DNA from 3 places in the Arthrobacter sp. ISL-69 genome. Region 2 is predicted to be linked to each of the others. Evidence: riboswitches for the same ligand, from Rfam matches in the RefSeq annotation. Region 2 holds a riboswitch; each other region holds the start of a gene.
What was found. A riboswitch is a leader RNA that binds a small molecule or an ion and turns the genes downstream of it on or off. The one in region 2 is predicted to bind thiamine pyrophosphate.

Region 1 (5,232 bases), on a different contig from region 2:
CAGGTCGCCGAGCTGTTCAATTTCAAAATCGCTGATGTCCGGAATCCGGAGCGCCTCCGGAGCCGCAGGCCCCCCGCCGTCGAGTACCCCCGCGCGCTTGAGGGCCTCATCGTGGGTGGAAACAAAGATTTCGGTGAAACCCATGGAAATCATCCTCATTCCGTCTGCGGTGTGATGGTCCTGACGGGCAGCTTTGCGGCTGCCCGGGGCCTTCCGGATTCAGCCTAACCCAGATGGACGTGCTGGTCAGCGCCCCCTTAGCGGACCGCGACGCGGATCCGGTTGCGCCACGGATCCTCGAACCGCAGCTCCGCCCCCGTGTGGTGGGGCTGGACGCCGGCCACCCGCAAACGGTCAGCGAGCGCGCCGACGTCGTCGCCCTCGGGAACTTCGATCAGGACTTCACCCAGGCCCAGCGTGTCCTGCCGCGGCCCTGCGCCCCTGCTGTTCCAGACGTTCATGGCCATGTGGTGGTGATAGCCGCCAGCCGAGACGAACAGGGCCTGTCCGTGCCATCCTGCGGTTTTCTCGAAACCAAGCGTGCCCACGTAGAAGTCGTGCGCTGATTGCACATCGCCAACTTGGAGGTGGACGTGCCCGACGCCGGCCCGCGTCTCCCGCTGACCGCTCACTGCCTCCTCGGTCAGGTGTTCCTGCAGGAACCTCTGCGGCGGCAGGGCAAGGCTGTCCATGACCACGTTGCTGCCCTCCCAGGACCAGGCCTCACGCGGGCGGTCCCAGTAGAGCTCGATGCCGTTGCCCTCCGGGTCGCTGAAGTAGAAGGCCTCGCTGACAAGGTGGTCCGCGCTGCCCGTGAACAGCCCCGGTTCATACCGGGCCGCGGAGGCCACCGTGGCAGCGAGCGACGGCCGGTCCTCGAACAACAGCGCTGTATGGAACAGTCCGGCCTCACCCCGGGCGGGAAGGTTCAGTCCGGGGGCCGGCGCCAGGTGGACCAAGGGCCTTCCGCGCCGGCCAAGGTACACGCCGCCATCCTGCTCGGCCACCGGCTCCAGCCCGAGCGCCCGCTGGTAATAGTCCGTCATCAGCTTCATGTTGCCCACTTTGAGCATCACCGTGCCCATGGCGAGATCGGCGGGCAGCAGGTCCTTGCTGCTGGATTCTGTGGTCATGGCAACTCCAAACTCCCGAAACTCCGCCACCGGCATCCGGCGACGATTACATAGAGTTAAATTACTTGAAGCTTCAATTTATTCCTAGCGGAGCTGAGTGCCCCGAAGCACGATGTGTTTGAGATCCCGCAGCGTCGCCGGACTGGTCCGGGGGTCCTGTGCGCACAGCACGACGTCGGCACTGGCACCTTCCGTAATGCCGTCGGCTCCCAGCCATTCCCGCGCTGCCCATGACGCCGCGTCCAGCGCCGCTTCCGCCGGCAGGCCGGCCGCATGGAGCGCGTGGATCTCGTCCACGATCCGTCCGTGGCCGATGACGCTGCCCGCATCGGTCCCGGCGTAGATCGGCACGCCCGCTTCGTAGGCTTCCAGGATCCGCTCGTTCCGCCGCTGCCACAGCGCCCGCATGTGCGCTGCGTAGCGCGGGAACTTCGCTTCGGCCCGGTCGGCGATCTCCGGAAAGGTCGCAATATTGATGAGCGTGGGCACAATCGGGACGCGCTGTTCCACGAACCGGGGCAGGTGCCGCGGGAGAAGGCCGGTTCCGTGTTCGATACAGTCGATGCCGGCGTCGAGCATGTCATCCAGCGTGTCCTCGGCGAAACAGTGCGCGGTCACCCTGGCGCCTTCATCGTGGGCGGCGCGGACAGCGTCCCGCACCACGGCGGCGGGGAACGACGGCGCGAGGTCGCCGGCGCCCCGGTCGATCCAGTCCCCCACCAGCTTGACCCAGCCGTCGCCCGCGAGTGCCTGCTTCCGCACTGCCTCGACCAGGCCGTCCGGTTCAACCTCGACGGCGAATCCCCGCAGGTAGCGGCTCGTCCTGGCAACATGCCGGCCGGCCCGGATGATCCTGGGCAGCTCGGGACGGTGCTGGAGCCAGCGCGTGTCGTGCACGGCGCCGGCGTCGCGGACCAGCAGGGTACCGGCGTTCCGGTCCGTCATGGCCTGCTCTTCGGCCAGGGACTCGGTAACGTCCCCGACGGGTCCGAGTCCGATGTGGCAGTGCGCATCCACCAGGCCCGGCAGGACCCAGCCCTCCAGCACAACATCGGCGGGAACGGCCGGCCGCTTGAACGTCAGCCTGCCGTCGACAGCCCAAAGGCCGTGCCGTTCCTGGTCCGGGGCGGTGAGCACGGTCCCGCTGAATTCGATGATGCCAGCCATGTTTCAAGCCTAGTCCGGCGGGCTGCCGCCGCCGGACGTGAACGCCATGTGACAAAGGGACTGCCCGGCCCTGTGGTAGCTTCGTTTACGACCACACGGGTGCCCTTGCAGGGGCTGAGATCGGGCTGACGCGGCCTGCGACCGTTGAACCTGTCCGGGTAATGCCGGCGAAGGAAGTGAGTATTCCATGAATACACAAGAAACACAGCTGATCCCTGCCCAAAACGACACCGACTCCGGCAAGTCAGGCACGATTGAAACGCAGTCCCTGAAGTCCCATTCGTTGGCGTTCATCGCCGACGAGGCCACCGGGATCAAGGTGCCGGTGACCGAAATTGCCCTGGAGGACTCTCCGGGCGGCGCCGCCAACCCCCCGTTCCGGGTGTACCGGACAGCGGGGCCCGGAAGCGATCCCGTGGTGGGCCTGGAACCGTTCAGGACCCGGTGGATCGAAGCCCGGGCCGACACCGAGCCCTACAGCGGCCGGGAACGGAACCTGCTTGACGACGGCAAGTCGGCAGTGCGCCGCGGCGCCGCATCCGCGGAGTGGAAGGGCGCGCAGCCCGTGCCCCGCCGCGCCGTCGAAGGCAAGACTGTCACACAGATGCATTACGCACGGCAGGGTGTGGTGACGCCCGAGATGCAGTTCGTTGCCCTCCGCGAGAACTGCGACGTGGAGCTCGTCCGCAGCGAAGTGGCTGCCGGCCGCGCCATCATCCCCAACAACATCAACCACCCGGAATCCGAACCGATGATCATCGGCAAGGCCTTCCTTGTGAAGATCAATGCCAACATCGGCAACTCGGCAGTTACCAGCTCCATTGCCGAGGAAGTGGACAAACTGCAGTGGGCCACCCAGTGGGGCGCCGACACGGTGATGGACCTGTCCACCGGCGACGACATCCACACCACCCGGGAATGGCTCATCCGCAACTCCCCGGTCCCGATCGGTACGGTACCGATCTACCAGGCCCTGGAGAAGGTCAACGGCGAGGCGAACGCCCTCACTTGGGAGATCTTCCGGGATACCGTGATCGAGCAGTGCGAGCAGGGCGTGGACTACATGACCATCCACGCGGGGGTTCTCCTCCGCTACGTACCGCTCACGGTCAAGCGGGTCACCGGAATCGTGTCCCGGGGCGGCGCCATCATGGCGGGGTGGTGCCTGGCGCATCACCAGGAAAACTTCCTGTACACGCACTTCGACGAGCTGTGCGAGATTTTCGCCAAGTACGACGTCGCGTTCTCGCTGGGCGACGGACTGCGGCCGGGTGCGACGGCTGACGCGAACGACGCCGCCCAGTTCGCCGAACTGGACACCCTGGCCGAACTGACGCAGCGGGCCTGGGAGTTCGACGTGCAAGTGATGGTGGAAGGCCCCGGCCACGTGCCGTTCCACCTGGTCCGCGAGAACGTGGAACGCCAGCAGGAACTGTGCAAAGGCGCCCCGTTCTATACCCTCGGTCCCCTGGTCACAGACATAGCCCCGGGCTACGACCACATCACCTCGGCCATCGGCGCCACGGAAATCGCCCGCTACGGCACGGCCATGCTCTGCTACGTAACACCCAAGGAGCACCTCGGGCTGCCGAACAAGGACGATGTCAAAACCGGTGTGATCACTTACAAGATCGCCGCCCACGCCGCCGACCTCGCCAAGGGCCACCCCGGCGCGCATGAACGTGACGACGCGCTGTCCAAGGCCCGGTTCGAATTCCGCTGGCGGGACCAGTTTGCCCTGTCGCTGGACCCGGTCACCGCGGAAGCGTTTCATGACGAGACGTTGCCTGCCGAGCCGGCGAAGACTGCCCATTTCTGTTCGATGTGCGGTCCCAAGTTCTGCTCGATGCGCATCAGCCAGGACATCAGGGACGAATACGGTTCAGCCGAGGCCCAGACGGCCCTTGCCGAGATGGCTGCCGGCATGCGTGAGAAAAGCAACGAATTCCTTGCCGCGGGCGGCAAGGTCTACCTGCCGGAGCTTAACCTTCCTGCCCCGAAGGGGCCGGGCCCGCGCAGCACTGCCGGTGAAGGAACCGCTAAGACGCCTGTGAGTGCTGACGCCGGCTGATCTCTGCGATGAACGACCGGATGAACCGGTCGCCCTCCACCGAGTCCTGAGGCCGGTGTCCGCCCGCGGCAACGCGGTGCAGGGCACCGGTTTCGCGCAAGTAGCCGGCGATTTCCTCATAAAGCGGTTCCCAGCCTCCGGTGAGCACCAGGGTGGGGACTCCGGGCACGATCTGAAGCGGAGCCTCCCACGGAGGTGCCTGCAGCCGGAGCCGGCGGGCAGCACTCCGCGCCTCCGGCGTCGCCGGGTTGTCGCTGTGCACGGAAAACGCCCGCCGGACGAACTCCCGCTGGAAGTCATCATCTCCGAGCCGGTGCCGCACATCAAACAGCGGCTGCATCAGGGCACGGTGTGCGGCGGTCGCCGGCAGTTCGGCGGTCAGGGACAGGCAGGCGGGCTCCACGAGCGTGAGGGAATGCACCAGGGCCGGTTGTTCGACGGCCGCCATCATGGCCGCGATGGCACCTTGGGAATGCGCCACAACATGCCCGCCGGCGGCGCCCCGGCCCTCGTCCGCCAAAGCACCCAGAACAATGTCGGCGTCGGCCTGGAAGTCCGATTCGAGGGGTTCCGCGGCAGCGTCAAAGCCATGGCGGCGAAGGAACAGAGCGTCGTAGGCCAAGGCCATGCCGTGCTGCTTGGGCCACGCGGCGGACCCGAAGGCCCCCGAACCGTGGACGAACACTACGCGCTGCTTAAACATGGACCAACCCTATGGCAATCGCCGGACATTCCGGCCAGCAGACACCGGAGTTGCCCGTGCGGATGACTTCGCCGCCAGGAACTACTTGCTCCCGCCGAGGAACTTGTCGAAGCCCTTGGGCAGGTTGAGCTGTGACGGATCAAAGTCCGCTCCCTGCT
Region 2 (5,232 bases):
GCTCGCCACGTGAATCTCCTCTGTGCATAACCTGACCGTCTCTTGGACGCCCAAATTGATTGTAATGCGGTTAAAAGAACAGTGGAGCGGGCCATCATGGCCCGCTCCACCGGTTCAGATCTTGTTGTTACTCTGCAGCTGCAGCAGCAACGATGTTCACGACTCGACGTCCGCGGCGGGTGCCGAATTCGACAGCGCCCGGGGTCAGTGCGAACAGGGTGTCGTCGCCGCCACGGCCAACGCCTGCACCCGGGTGGAAGTGGGTGCCACGCTGGCGGACGATGATCTCGCCTGCGGAAACTACCTGGCCGCCGAAGCGCTTGACGCCGAGGTACTGGGCGTTGGAGTCACGACCGTTGCGAGTGGAACTCGCGCCTTTTTTATGTGCCATTTGAAATGCCTGCCTTAAAAATTCTGGGGAATCTGCTGAAAACCTGAAAAGTAACGGAAGGTTACTTGATACCGGTGATCTTGACCTTGGTCAGTTCCTGACGGTGACCCTGGCGCTTCTTGTACCCGGTCTTGTTCTTGAACTTCTGGATGACGATCTTCGGACCACGAAGGTCCTGAAGGATCTCAGCCGTAACCGTTACCTTGGCCAGGTCCGCAGCGGCAGACGTGACTTTGTCACCATCTACCAGGAGCAGTGCGGGCAACTCAATGGTGCTGCCGGCTCCACCGGGGACGCGGTTCAGGGTAACGAAGTCTCCAACGGAAACCTTCTCTTGGCGGCCGCCTGCGCGGACAATCGCGTACACCACTGGGGAACTCACTTCTCTCGACGTTTATTACTAGATTTGCGTGCGGAACCTGGGTCCAATTGTTTGGCCTGGCTCACGCTGTGCCTCAACGCCGGTGGATTCCCCGGGGGAACCCATGAGTTATCCCACGAACAATTCCGCTTGTAATTCCAAACAGTCTTATCCGGGGTCATAACCCAAGTGTTGGCGTAAGCACCGAAGATCTAGAATACGCTAATTTTGCCTTCGGCCGCAAATGAGGCTGGCTCCGGTGGTAGTACGTGATAGGCGACACTCCGTGTTTTACGGCCTGCCACTGCAACGACTTCCGGAACCGTGCCCCACTATCCTACCGGCTTTGGAAGGCTTTCCGGTTCAGCGTGCAGGCGCGGCGCGTCGAAGAACTCCACCTCGTACCGGCAGGACTGCCGGAAAGCCAGCCGCATGGCCTCCCGTTCCGTTTCCGAGGCGGCCCGGGCGGCGTCGTCGGTGATCCGCACCGCCTGCCGGGTGGCGGCGGCGAACTCCTCGTCCGCGTACGTCCGCAGCCATTCGGCATACGGGTGGCCGGACGGCGATCCGGCGGCCAGGAACTGCCCGTGCAGCGTGGCCCCCACTTCGGCATACAGCCAGAAGCACGGGAGTACCGCTGCCACGAGCACTCCGTAGCTACCGGAAACAGACGAGGCCAGCAGGTGGTCCACGTAGGACTTGGTCACCGGCCCCAGTCCGGAGTCCACAGTCCGGGTACTCAGCCACGTCCGGTGCAGTTCGGACTCGACTTCGAGGCATTGCTGTGCCGACCGTGCCCAGAACAGTTGCTCGGCCTCGGTGGGGGCGATCGCGGCAGCACGGGACAGCACCCTGGAGTAGCCGTTCAGGTAGATGGCGTCCTGGGCAAGGTAATAGGCAAAGTGGCGTTCCGTGAGGGAACCGTCGGCCAGTGCGCGGATGAAGTCCAGCCCGTAGATGGCATCCAGGTCCGGTCCTGCGTCCTGCCGGAGTACTGCAGCGAACTGGCCTTCCGCCGGAACGTCCTGGCCCCTGGGCACCAGATGGTGGAAGTGGTGGACCGGGCCGTTGCCCGTTCCCACGTCCAGCACTCCGGACTCCCGGAGCGCCCCCTGCAGCCACGGCTTCACTGCCCGCAAGGACGACTCCCAGTCCCCCAGCCTTGCCTGCACGGTGGCCATGGCCGACGACAGGGAGCAACCGGTCCCGTGGCTGTTCCGGGTGGCGATCCGGCCGCCGTCGACCACCACAACATCGTGGGCCAGCAGCCCTTCGGTGTTGACGAGCGCGTCGGGGCATTCCCCGCCGTCGAGATGTCCGCCCTTAACCAGCACGGTGGTGCCGGCCTGGGCGGCAAGCCGTTTGCCCTGGGCCAGTGCCGCCTCCCGGTCGCCCGCGAGGGGCTCGTTGAGGAGTATCGCAAGTTCTGCGAGGTTCGGCGTAATCAGGTCGGCCAGTGGCAGGAGTTCACGGAGTTCCGCTTCGGCGGCCTCCTGCAGGAGCCGGTCCCCGCTGGTGGCCACCATAACAGGGTCCAGGACCACGACGGCGGGACGGGCCTTTACCAGCCAGCTGCGGACGGCGGCAATCACCGCGGAGTCACCCAGCATGCCGATCTTGACGGCGTCGATGCTGATGTCTTCGCTGATGGCCTCAAGCTGGGCGGTCAGGAAGTCCGCCGGGGGAACGTGGACGGCCCGGACGCCGTGGGTGTTCTGTGCCGTCAGGGCGGTAATGGCAGCCATGCCGTAACCGCCGTTGGCGGCAATGCTCTTGAGGTCCGCCTGGATCCCCGCCCCTCCGGACGGGTCCGATCCGGCGATGGCCAGCACCCGCGGGGTTGCGCGCAGGGCGGCGTCCAGGGTGGATCCGGCCCCCGTTGTGGAGGCGGGGGTGGGCAGGAATGATGAAGACAAAGGAGACATCCCTTCGCCGGTGCTAGCCGGACAGGTTCAACGGGTGTGGATCTCAGCCGGCCCTGTGCGCGGCACCCCGTGTCAGTCCCCCAGCCTAGCTGTTTTCCTTTAACGGACTCGCAGGTACGGCCCGAATCCGGCGTATTACTACGCCCGGTTCGGACCGCACCCGCGGTGTCAGTCGGCTGGTGGATCAGAGCTCGGAGGCCGGCACTCCCACGCCGAGGATGATCGGTGCGCTGGCCGGAGCCTTTGCCTGCGCATCCTTCTTTGCCGGTTCCGGTGCCTTGGCCTCGTGGGTATGCCCTGCCGCGGCCACCGGAGCCGTCTCGTGGTGTTCCACGGACGTTTCGTTCGCTGCGCCCTGGGCACGGCTCGCACTCCGGTTGCGGCGCGGACGGCGCGCCCGGCCCTGCACCGCAGTGTGGTCGGTGTAGTCGGCTTCAGCAGCCTGGACTGCCGGGGCCCGCGTAGCCGGAACCCGGGCTGCCGGGGCCTGGACCGCCTGAACCGGCTGCTCAGCCGGTGCCGCCGGGCGCTCAGCCGCTGCAGGCCCGCCAAGGTGCGCGAACGCCTCGGCCAGGCGGTCGAGGGTCAGCGCCGCGCCCGTGGCCGGCGATTCCCCTGCGTGCTCAACGAACGGCAGCGCAACCTTTTCGCCGCCGAAGGTCAGGACCGCAGCCGGCCGCCCTGCGGCAGCCGCCTCGGCGTCGGACACCTTGGCCGGCCGCGCCGTGGCGGGAGCGGACTGCGCCGGCGTTGACTGGGCAGCGTGGGCCTGCCCTGCCGCTTTGGCAGCAGCAGCCGCCGGGGCGGCATGGCCGGTCTCGGCGTCGTGCAGGTGGGCGGCGTGCGCCGCGGCGGCTATGTTGGCCAGCGCCGCGCGGGTAGCTTCGGCCTTGGCGTGGCGCTCGGCATCGGTGGGCTCGTAATGTACCGCGGCCGGCGTCAGCGGAGCGGCCTCGGGAGCCTGACCGCCCTTGCCGCGGCGGCGGCTCTTGCGCTCCGTCCGCGGGGCCGGCTGGCTCTCCGTCCGCGGTACGTGATGCTCGGCGGCCACAACGTTGGCGCGGCGGTGTTCCACGGGCTCGTCGTGGGTGACGATGCCGCGGCCGGCGCAGGCTTCACACTGCTCGCCGAAGACTTCCAGCAGCCCGGTGCCCATCCGCTTGCGGGTCATCTGCACGAGTCCCAGCGAGGTCACTTCGGCCACCTGGTGCTTGGTCCGGTCGCGGCCGAGGCACTCCACCATGCGGCGAAGCACGAGGTCGCGGTTGGATTCGAGCACCATGTCGATGAAGTCGATGACGATGATGCCGCCGATGTCGCGGAGCCGGAGCTGCCGGACGACTTCCTCGGCCGCTTCCAGGTTGTTCTTGGTGACGGTTTCCTCGAGGTTGCCGCCGCTGCCGGTGAACTTGCCGGTGTTGACATCCACCACGGTCATGGCTTCGGTGCGGTCGATGACCAGGGAACCGCCGGACGGCAGGAAGACCTTCCGGTCGAGTGCCTTGTGGATCTGCTCGTCGATCCGCCAGGCCGCGAAGATGTCCGTGTCCTTGGTCCACTTCTCGAGCCGGCCCACGAGGTCCGGAGCCACGTAGGTGACATAGGCCTCGATGGTGTCCCAGGCTTCCTCGCCGGAGACGATCAGCTTGGAGAAGTCCTCGTTGAAGACGTCACGGACCACCTTGATGGTCAGGTCAGGTTCGCCGTAGAGCAGTTCCGGAGCGAGGATTTTGGTGGACGTTGCCTGGCCTTCGATCCCTTCCCACTGGGCGCGCAGGCGGTTGATGTCGTGTGTGAGCTCTTCCTCGGACGCGCCCTCGGCTGCAGTGCGGACGATGACGCCGGCATCTTCCGGCAGGCGGTCCTTGAGGATCCGCTTGAGGCGGTTGCGTTCGACGTCGGGCAGCTTGCGGGAGATTCCGGTCATGGAACCGCCGGGAACGTAGACGAGGTAGCGGCCGGGCAGCGAAATCTGGCTCGTCAGGCGGGCGCCCTTGTGGCCGACCGGGTCCTTGGTGACCTGGACCAGCACGGAGTCGCCGGACTTCAGTGCGTTCTCGATCCGGCGCTGCTTGCCTTCGAGGTTGACCACGTCCCAGTTGACTTCACCGGCGTACAGCACGGCGTTCCGGCCGCGTCCGATGTCCACGAAGGCGGCTTCCATCGACGGCAGCACGTTCTGTACCTTGCCCAGGTAGACGTTGCCGATCAGGGAGTCCTGCTGGGTCTTGGACACGAAGTGCTCTGCCAGGACGCCGTCTTCGAGGACGCCGATCTGGATTCTGTCGTCGCGCTGGCGGACGATCATCTGGCGGTCCACGGATTCGCGGCGGGCCAGGAACTCGGCCTCGGTGATGATCGTGCGGCGGCGGCCGGTGTCGCGGGATTCGCGGCGGCGCTGCTTCTTGGCCTCCAGCCGGGTGGAGCCCTTGACGGATGTTACGCGGTTGTTGACGGGCGCCTCGCTGGCGGCGCGCGGGGCACGGACACGGGTCACGGTGTTGGGCGGGTCGTCGCCTTCCCCTCCGGTGAGCTCAAGATCCTGGTCGCCGCGG
Region 3 (5,232 bases), on a different contig from region 2:
CGCCAGCGCGGCGTCAATCCGGGGTCGGGTAAGAACGTCTTCCTTGCCGGTCACCGTTGGCTCCCTTGGATGGTCTTGGACTGCCTAGAGGAACTCCGCCCGGCCTTCCATGGCCGACGACGCAAGAGCGTGCTCGCGGCGCGGAATCCGGCCGGCCGCTTTCGCCAGCCTACCGGCGATGACCGCGTGTTTGAAGGCCTCCCCCATCATCGCCGGATTCTGCGCCCGGGTCACCGCTGTGGCCAGCAGGACGGCGTCGCAGCCCAGTTCCATGGCGAGCGCAGCATCGGACGCGGTGCCGATGCCGGCGTCCAGCACCACGGGAACGGATGCCCGGGAAACAATGAGTTCGATGTTGTGCGGGTTCAGGATGCCCAGACCGGTACCGATGGGTGAGCCGAGCGGCATCACAGCGGTGGCTCCGAGGTTCTCCAGCCGCAGCGCCAGCACGGGGTCGTCGTTGGTGTAGGCGAACACCTTGAACCCGCGGTTGACGAGTTGCTCGGTGGCGTCCACCAGCTCCACGGCGTCCGGCAGGAGCGTGTGTTCGTCGGCAATCACTTCGAGTTTGACCCAGTCCGTTTCCAGCGCCTCCCGCGCCAGTTCCGCCGTCATGACTGCGTCCCTGGCCGTGAAACACCCGGCGGTGTTGGGCAGGACCCGGATGTTGTGGTCCACCAGGAGCTGGAACAGCGAGCCTGTTTCGGCCGGCGAGTAGCGGCGCATGGCCACCGTGGTCAGCTCCGTGCCGGACGCGATCAGTGCCGCCCCCAGCCCGTCCAGGCTGGGCGCACCGCCGGTGCCCATGATCAGCCGCGACCCCAGCGGAACACCGTCCACAATGAAGGGGTCCGCCGCCTGCTGTGCATGTGCCGCGCCGGCAACCGTGGTTCCTGCCATGATGCTCAACCTCCCTGTACCGCTGTAACGAGTTCGACGTCGTCGCCCTCGGCGAGCGCCGTGACGTACCACTGGCTGCGCGGCACTACCTCGGAGTTCCTCGCAACCGCCACTCCCAGTTTCTGGCCGTCGGCAGCCTGCCCGTTGGGGGCGAGGTTCCTGCCGGTGACCTGGCTGATGAGGGTGGTGACGGACGCGCCGTCGTCGACTGCGTGGGCCGTGCCGTTCAGTTTGATGTTCATGCTGTTTCCTTGTTCGGGTCAATTGTGACTGTGGTTGCGGACGGTGCCGGAAAACGGGAGAACCGGTCGGGCCGGAACGGCGCCCAGCGCGGATCGGCGTTGCCGTCCATCAGCTGCCTGCAGATGGCAGCGGCCGCGGGCGTCAGCAGGACGCCGTGACGGAAGAATCCGGTGGCAATGATCAGCCCCCCAATGTCCCGGCCGGTGCGGGCGTCCGCGACCCGCCCCAGCAGCGGCGCGTTGTCCGGCGTTCCCGGACGGGCCCTCGCGGTGGCTTCCAGGAGCTCCAGTTCAGCGACGGCCGGCACCAGCACCTGCGCGTCGCGGAGCAGCTGGTAGACGCCGCCGGCTGAAACGGCGGCCTCGGCAGGTGCCGCTGGTCCTGTGCCGGTGCCTTCAACGCCCGCAGCGGCGAGGGCGTCTTCGCGCTGCGTCGCCCCGATCACCACCGTTCCGTCCTGCCGGGGAACGATATAGACGGGGATTCCGTGGACCATGCCGCGGACAGTTGATGTCACCAGCGGCTGCAGGTAAGCGGGAACACGCAGGCGCAGGATGTCGCCGTACACCGGGCGGAGCGGCAGCCTCAGGCCGGTTGGCAGCCCGCCCAGGGCCGCAGACCCCAGCCCGTTGGCAACGATGGTCTCCCCGGCGTGCACGGTGCCTCCCCCGGCCAGGCTGACCCCGCTGACCCGCCCGTCCTCCCAGAGCAGGCCGGCGGCCCGCTCATGCACGGCGGATTCTGCCAGGGACTCCGCGATCAGGGCGAGGAGCCGGCGGGGGTCCACCTGGTGGTCGGCCGGAATGTCGAAGGCGCAGGAGATCCCGGGGCTCAGCAGCGGTTCGCGGGCCCGTGCTTCCCTGACTGTAAGAGGTTCCACTGTGAGGCCGCTTGCCCGCTGGACTCCCCGCAGGTCGGCGAGCGCCCGGCGGTCGGCGGCGTCGGCCCCTACGGCCAGGGTCGACGTCGTGAGGTAGCCGGTGCCGGTGGCTCCGCCGCCGGTATCCCGCGCCTCGAGGCCTGCGGCGAAGGCGGGCCACAGACCCGAGGAGTGAAGCATGAGTTCCAGGAGCTGTTCCTCCTGGTAGTGGAGTTCGCTCACTGGTGCCAGCATGCCGGCGGCGGCCCAACTGGCGCCCGTCCCCGGTGCGTCGTCGATGAGCACCACGGACCTGCCGGACTGCCGGGCTTCCCACGCGATGCCGTGGCCGATGACCCCTCCGCCTATGACGGCGACGTCGGCGCTGATTTCCCGGGTGCGCGCGGCGGGGCGGCCTGCTGCGGGTTGCGGGTTCATTGTCATCCTTCCCTACGCCGGTACTAACCGGATCAGGTCAAGCGGTCGGCTCTGACGCCCTCTCAGCCCTGCAGCTTTGTGACAGCTGCAGCGGGCTCCCGCGGTACCACCCCAGTTTAGAGGAACTAGGCTGGTGCCATGACCGAGCACGCCGTCCTCACCAGCGCCCGCCTGTACCTCTGCACCGATGCCCGCACCGACCGGGGCGATTTCGAAGACTTCGTCGATGCCGCCTACGCCGGCGGCGTTGACATCATCCAGCTCCGGGACAAGAACCTGGAGGCCGCCGAAGAGCTCGAGCTGCTTGAAGTGCTGGAGGCTGCGGCCCGCCGCCACGGCCGGCTCTGGTCGGTCAACGACCGCGCCGACATAGCCTCGCTCGCCGGCGCCCCGGTACTCCACATCGGGCAGAAGGACCTTCCCCTGGCTTCGGCCCGGAAATTCCTCGGCGATGACGCCGTGATCGGCCTGTCAACCCACAGCCCGGAGCAGATCGACGCCGCCATCGCCGCGGTTGCCGGTCCCGGCGGACTGGACTACTTCTGCGTAGGGCCGGTGTGGGCCACTCCCACCAAGCCGGGCCGGGCCGCCGTCGGCCTCGATCTGGTACACTACGCGGCCGGGGCCAGCGGCAAAACAACAGACAAAACAGCTGACAGCGCGGCTAAAGGGACCGTTGGCGGTCCGCTGCTGCCGTGGTTCGCCATCGGCGGCATTGACCTGGGCAACGTTGAACAAGTGGTGGCTGCCGGAGCGCAGCGCATCGTAGTGGTCCGCGCCATTACCGAAGCCGACGACCCGGCCGCAGCGGCCAAGTCGCTGTTGGCGGCGCTCGACGCCGGCCAGCAGTACAGCTAGCCGGTCAGGCCGAGCTGCGTCATACGCCGTGAATGGTTCCCCGCCAGGCCGGAGATCAGCCCGCTGACCAGCTCTTTCGCTGCGGCGTTGTCCTCGCCGCCGATCAGGCTTGCCAGGAAGGCGTGCTCGTAGCTGACGCGCTGTGCCTGGGTCAATGCTTCGCCCAGCAGCCGCCTGCCCCAGAGCGCAAGTCTCGACGCGAGCCTGGGGTCATCGGCCAGGGCGCCTTTGAGCCGTTCGCGGAGGACCTCGGTGGTCGCTTCGGAGTCCTGGATCTGTTCGATGAGTTCGCGCGTGGCGGCATCCACATACTGCGAGATGGCCCGATAAAAGTCGGCTGAGACCGTGTCGATGACGTAGGCCTTCATCAGGGATTCGAACCAGTCCCCCGGGCGCGTCCGGGAGTGGAAGTAATCCACGGCAGCCTGGAACGGCAGCATGGCGTCCTCGGCGTCGATGTTCATACTGGCCAGCCGGGAGCTCACCAGCTCGTAGTGCCGGAACTCCACCACGGCAATCCTGCCAAGCACGGCACGGTCGTGGAGGGTGGGCGAATGCCGCGCGTCCGCTGAGAATCTCTCGAAGGCCGACAGCTCCCCGTAGGCCATCATTCCGAACAGGTCTGCCACGAAGCGGTTGTAACGAGCGGTGTCAGCCGGGGATGAGCTCATCAGTCAAGACTAATGGCGCAAATCGAGCTAATCTGACTTTCGTGTCACATCATCGCCTGACTCCAAGTGTCCACGAGCAGACCAACCGTCTGGCCGAGGCGCTGCACGCGCTCCGGACGGAGTTGGAGCTTCCCGGCCCCTTCCCTGATGATGCCCTTCAAGATGCGCTGGCGGCCATTGCGGAGCACAAGATGCCTGACTTCGACCTCACGGACGTGGAATTCGTGACCATCGATCCCCCTTCCTCCACGGACCTGGACCAGGCCCTGTTCATTGAACGGTCCGGCGGGGGCTACAAGGTGCTCTACGCCATCGCCGATGTGCCGTCCTTCGTGCAGCCCGGCGGGGCACTCGACGCCGAAACCCGCCGCCGCGGGCAGACCTTCTACGCCCCCGACGGGCGGATCCCGCTCCATCCGGAAGTCATCAGCGAAAGCGCCGGCAGCCTGCTTTCCGGCCAACTGTGCGCCGCGTTTGTCTGGGAGTTCGAGCTGGATGAGGCAGCGCACGTGCAGTCGGTGCTGGTGCGCCGGGCCAGGATCCGGAGCCGGGCCAAACTCAGCTATAAGAACGTCCAGGAGGACCTCGATTCGGGCGGTGCCGGCCCGGTCCTGCAGCTCCTCAGGGAGGTGGGGCTCAAACGCGTGGAACTGGAGAGGCTGCGCGGCGGCGCCAGCCTGAACATGCCGGACCAGGAAATCCAGCAACTGCCCGACGGCGGCTACCGCATCGTCGCGGCGCCGCCCCTCCCCGTGGAGGACTGGAACGCCCAGATTTCCCTGATGACCGGCATGGCCGCCGCGGACCTGATGCTCGAGGGCAAGGTGGGCATCCTGCGCACCATGCCGGCGCCGGATGAACGTTCCCTCCTGCATTTCAAGAGGCAGACGCACGCACTGGGAAGGCCCTGGGACGGCCAGGCCAGCTACGGCGAGTACCTCCGGTCCCTTGATCCCACCGACCCGCGGCAGCTGGCTATCCTGCACTCCGCCGGCATGCTGTTCCGGGGCGCAGGCTACACACCCTTTGACGGCACGGTTCCGGAGGATGCCATCCAGTCGGCCATCGGGGCGGCGTACGCGCACACCACGGCCCCGCTGCGCCGGCTGATCGACCGTTTTGTCCTGGTGATCTGTGAAGCGCTGAGCAACCGCGCGGCTGTTCCCGGCTGGGCCCGGGAGGCACTCCCTTCCCTGCCGGAAATCATGGCCGCCTCGGACCAGCTGGCAGCGCGGATGGAACGCCTGGCCCTCGACACGGTGG

Region 1: another riboswitch for thiamine pyrophosphate. It lies ahead of thiC (phosphomethylpyrimidine synthase ThiC); the one in region 2 lies ahead of thiD (bifunctional hydroxymethylpyrimidine kinase/phosphomethylpyrimidine kinase).
Region 3: another riboswitch for thiamine pyrophosphate. It lies ahead of thiO (glycine oxidase ThiO); the one in region 2 lies ahead of thiD (bifunctional hydroxymethylpyrimidine kinase/phosphomethylpyrimidine kinase).

What each region holds. Positions count from the first base shown of each region.
Region 1 is NZ_JAGGPO010000015.1:18,553-23,784, forward strand. Features, by position in the region: gene J7I79_RS09925 (hypothetical protein) at 1-144, opposite strand, end outside; gene J7I79_RS09930 (VOC family protein) at 258-1,133, opposite strand; gene J7I79_RS09935 (amidohydrolase family protein) at 1,218-2,300, opposite strand; TPP riboswitch at 2,386-2,493, shown strand; gene thiC (phosphomethylpyrimidine synthase ThiC) at 2,488-4,371, shown strand; gene J7I79_RS09945 (alpha/beta hydrolase) at 4,340-5,074, opposite strand; gene ffh (signal recognition particle protein) at 5,156-5,232, opposite strand, start outside.
Region 2 is NZ_JAGGPO010000024.1:77,153-82,384, forward strand. Features, by position in the region: gene obgE (GTPase ObgE) at 1-9, opposite strand, end outside; gene rpmA (50S ribosomal protein L27) at 128-391, opposite strand; gene rplU (50S ribosomal protein L21) at 453-761, opposite strand; gene thiD (bifunctional hydroxymethylpyrimidine kinase/phosphomethylpyrimidine kinase) at 1,085-2,677, opposite strand; TPP riboswitch at 2,660-2,757, opposite strand; gene J7I79_RS17765 (Rne/Rng family ribonuclease) at 2,862-5,232, opposite strand, start outside.
Region 3 is NZ_JAGGPO010000018.1:448,672-453,903, reverse strand. Features, by position in the region: gene J7I79_RS24780 (4a-hydroxytetrahydrobiopterin dehydratase) at 1-54, opposite strand, end outside; gene J7I79_RS14530 (thiazole synthase) at 85-900, opposite strand; gene thiS (sulfur carrier protein ThiS) at 906-1,142, opposite strand; gene thiO (glycine oxidase ThiO) at 1,139-2,446, opposite strand; TPP riboswitch at 2,433-2,552, opposite strand; gene thiE (thiamine phosphate synthase) at 2,579-3,298, shown strand; gene J7I79_RS14510 (ferritin-like fold-containing protein) at 3,295-3,969, opposite strand; gene J7I79_RS14505 (RNB domain-containing ribonuclease) at 4,011-5,232, shown strand, end outside.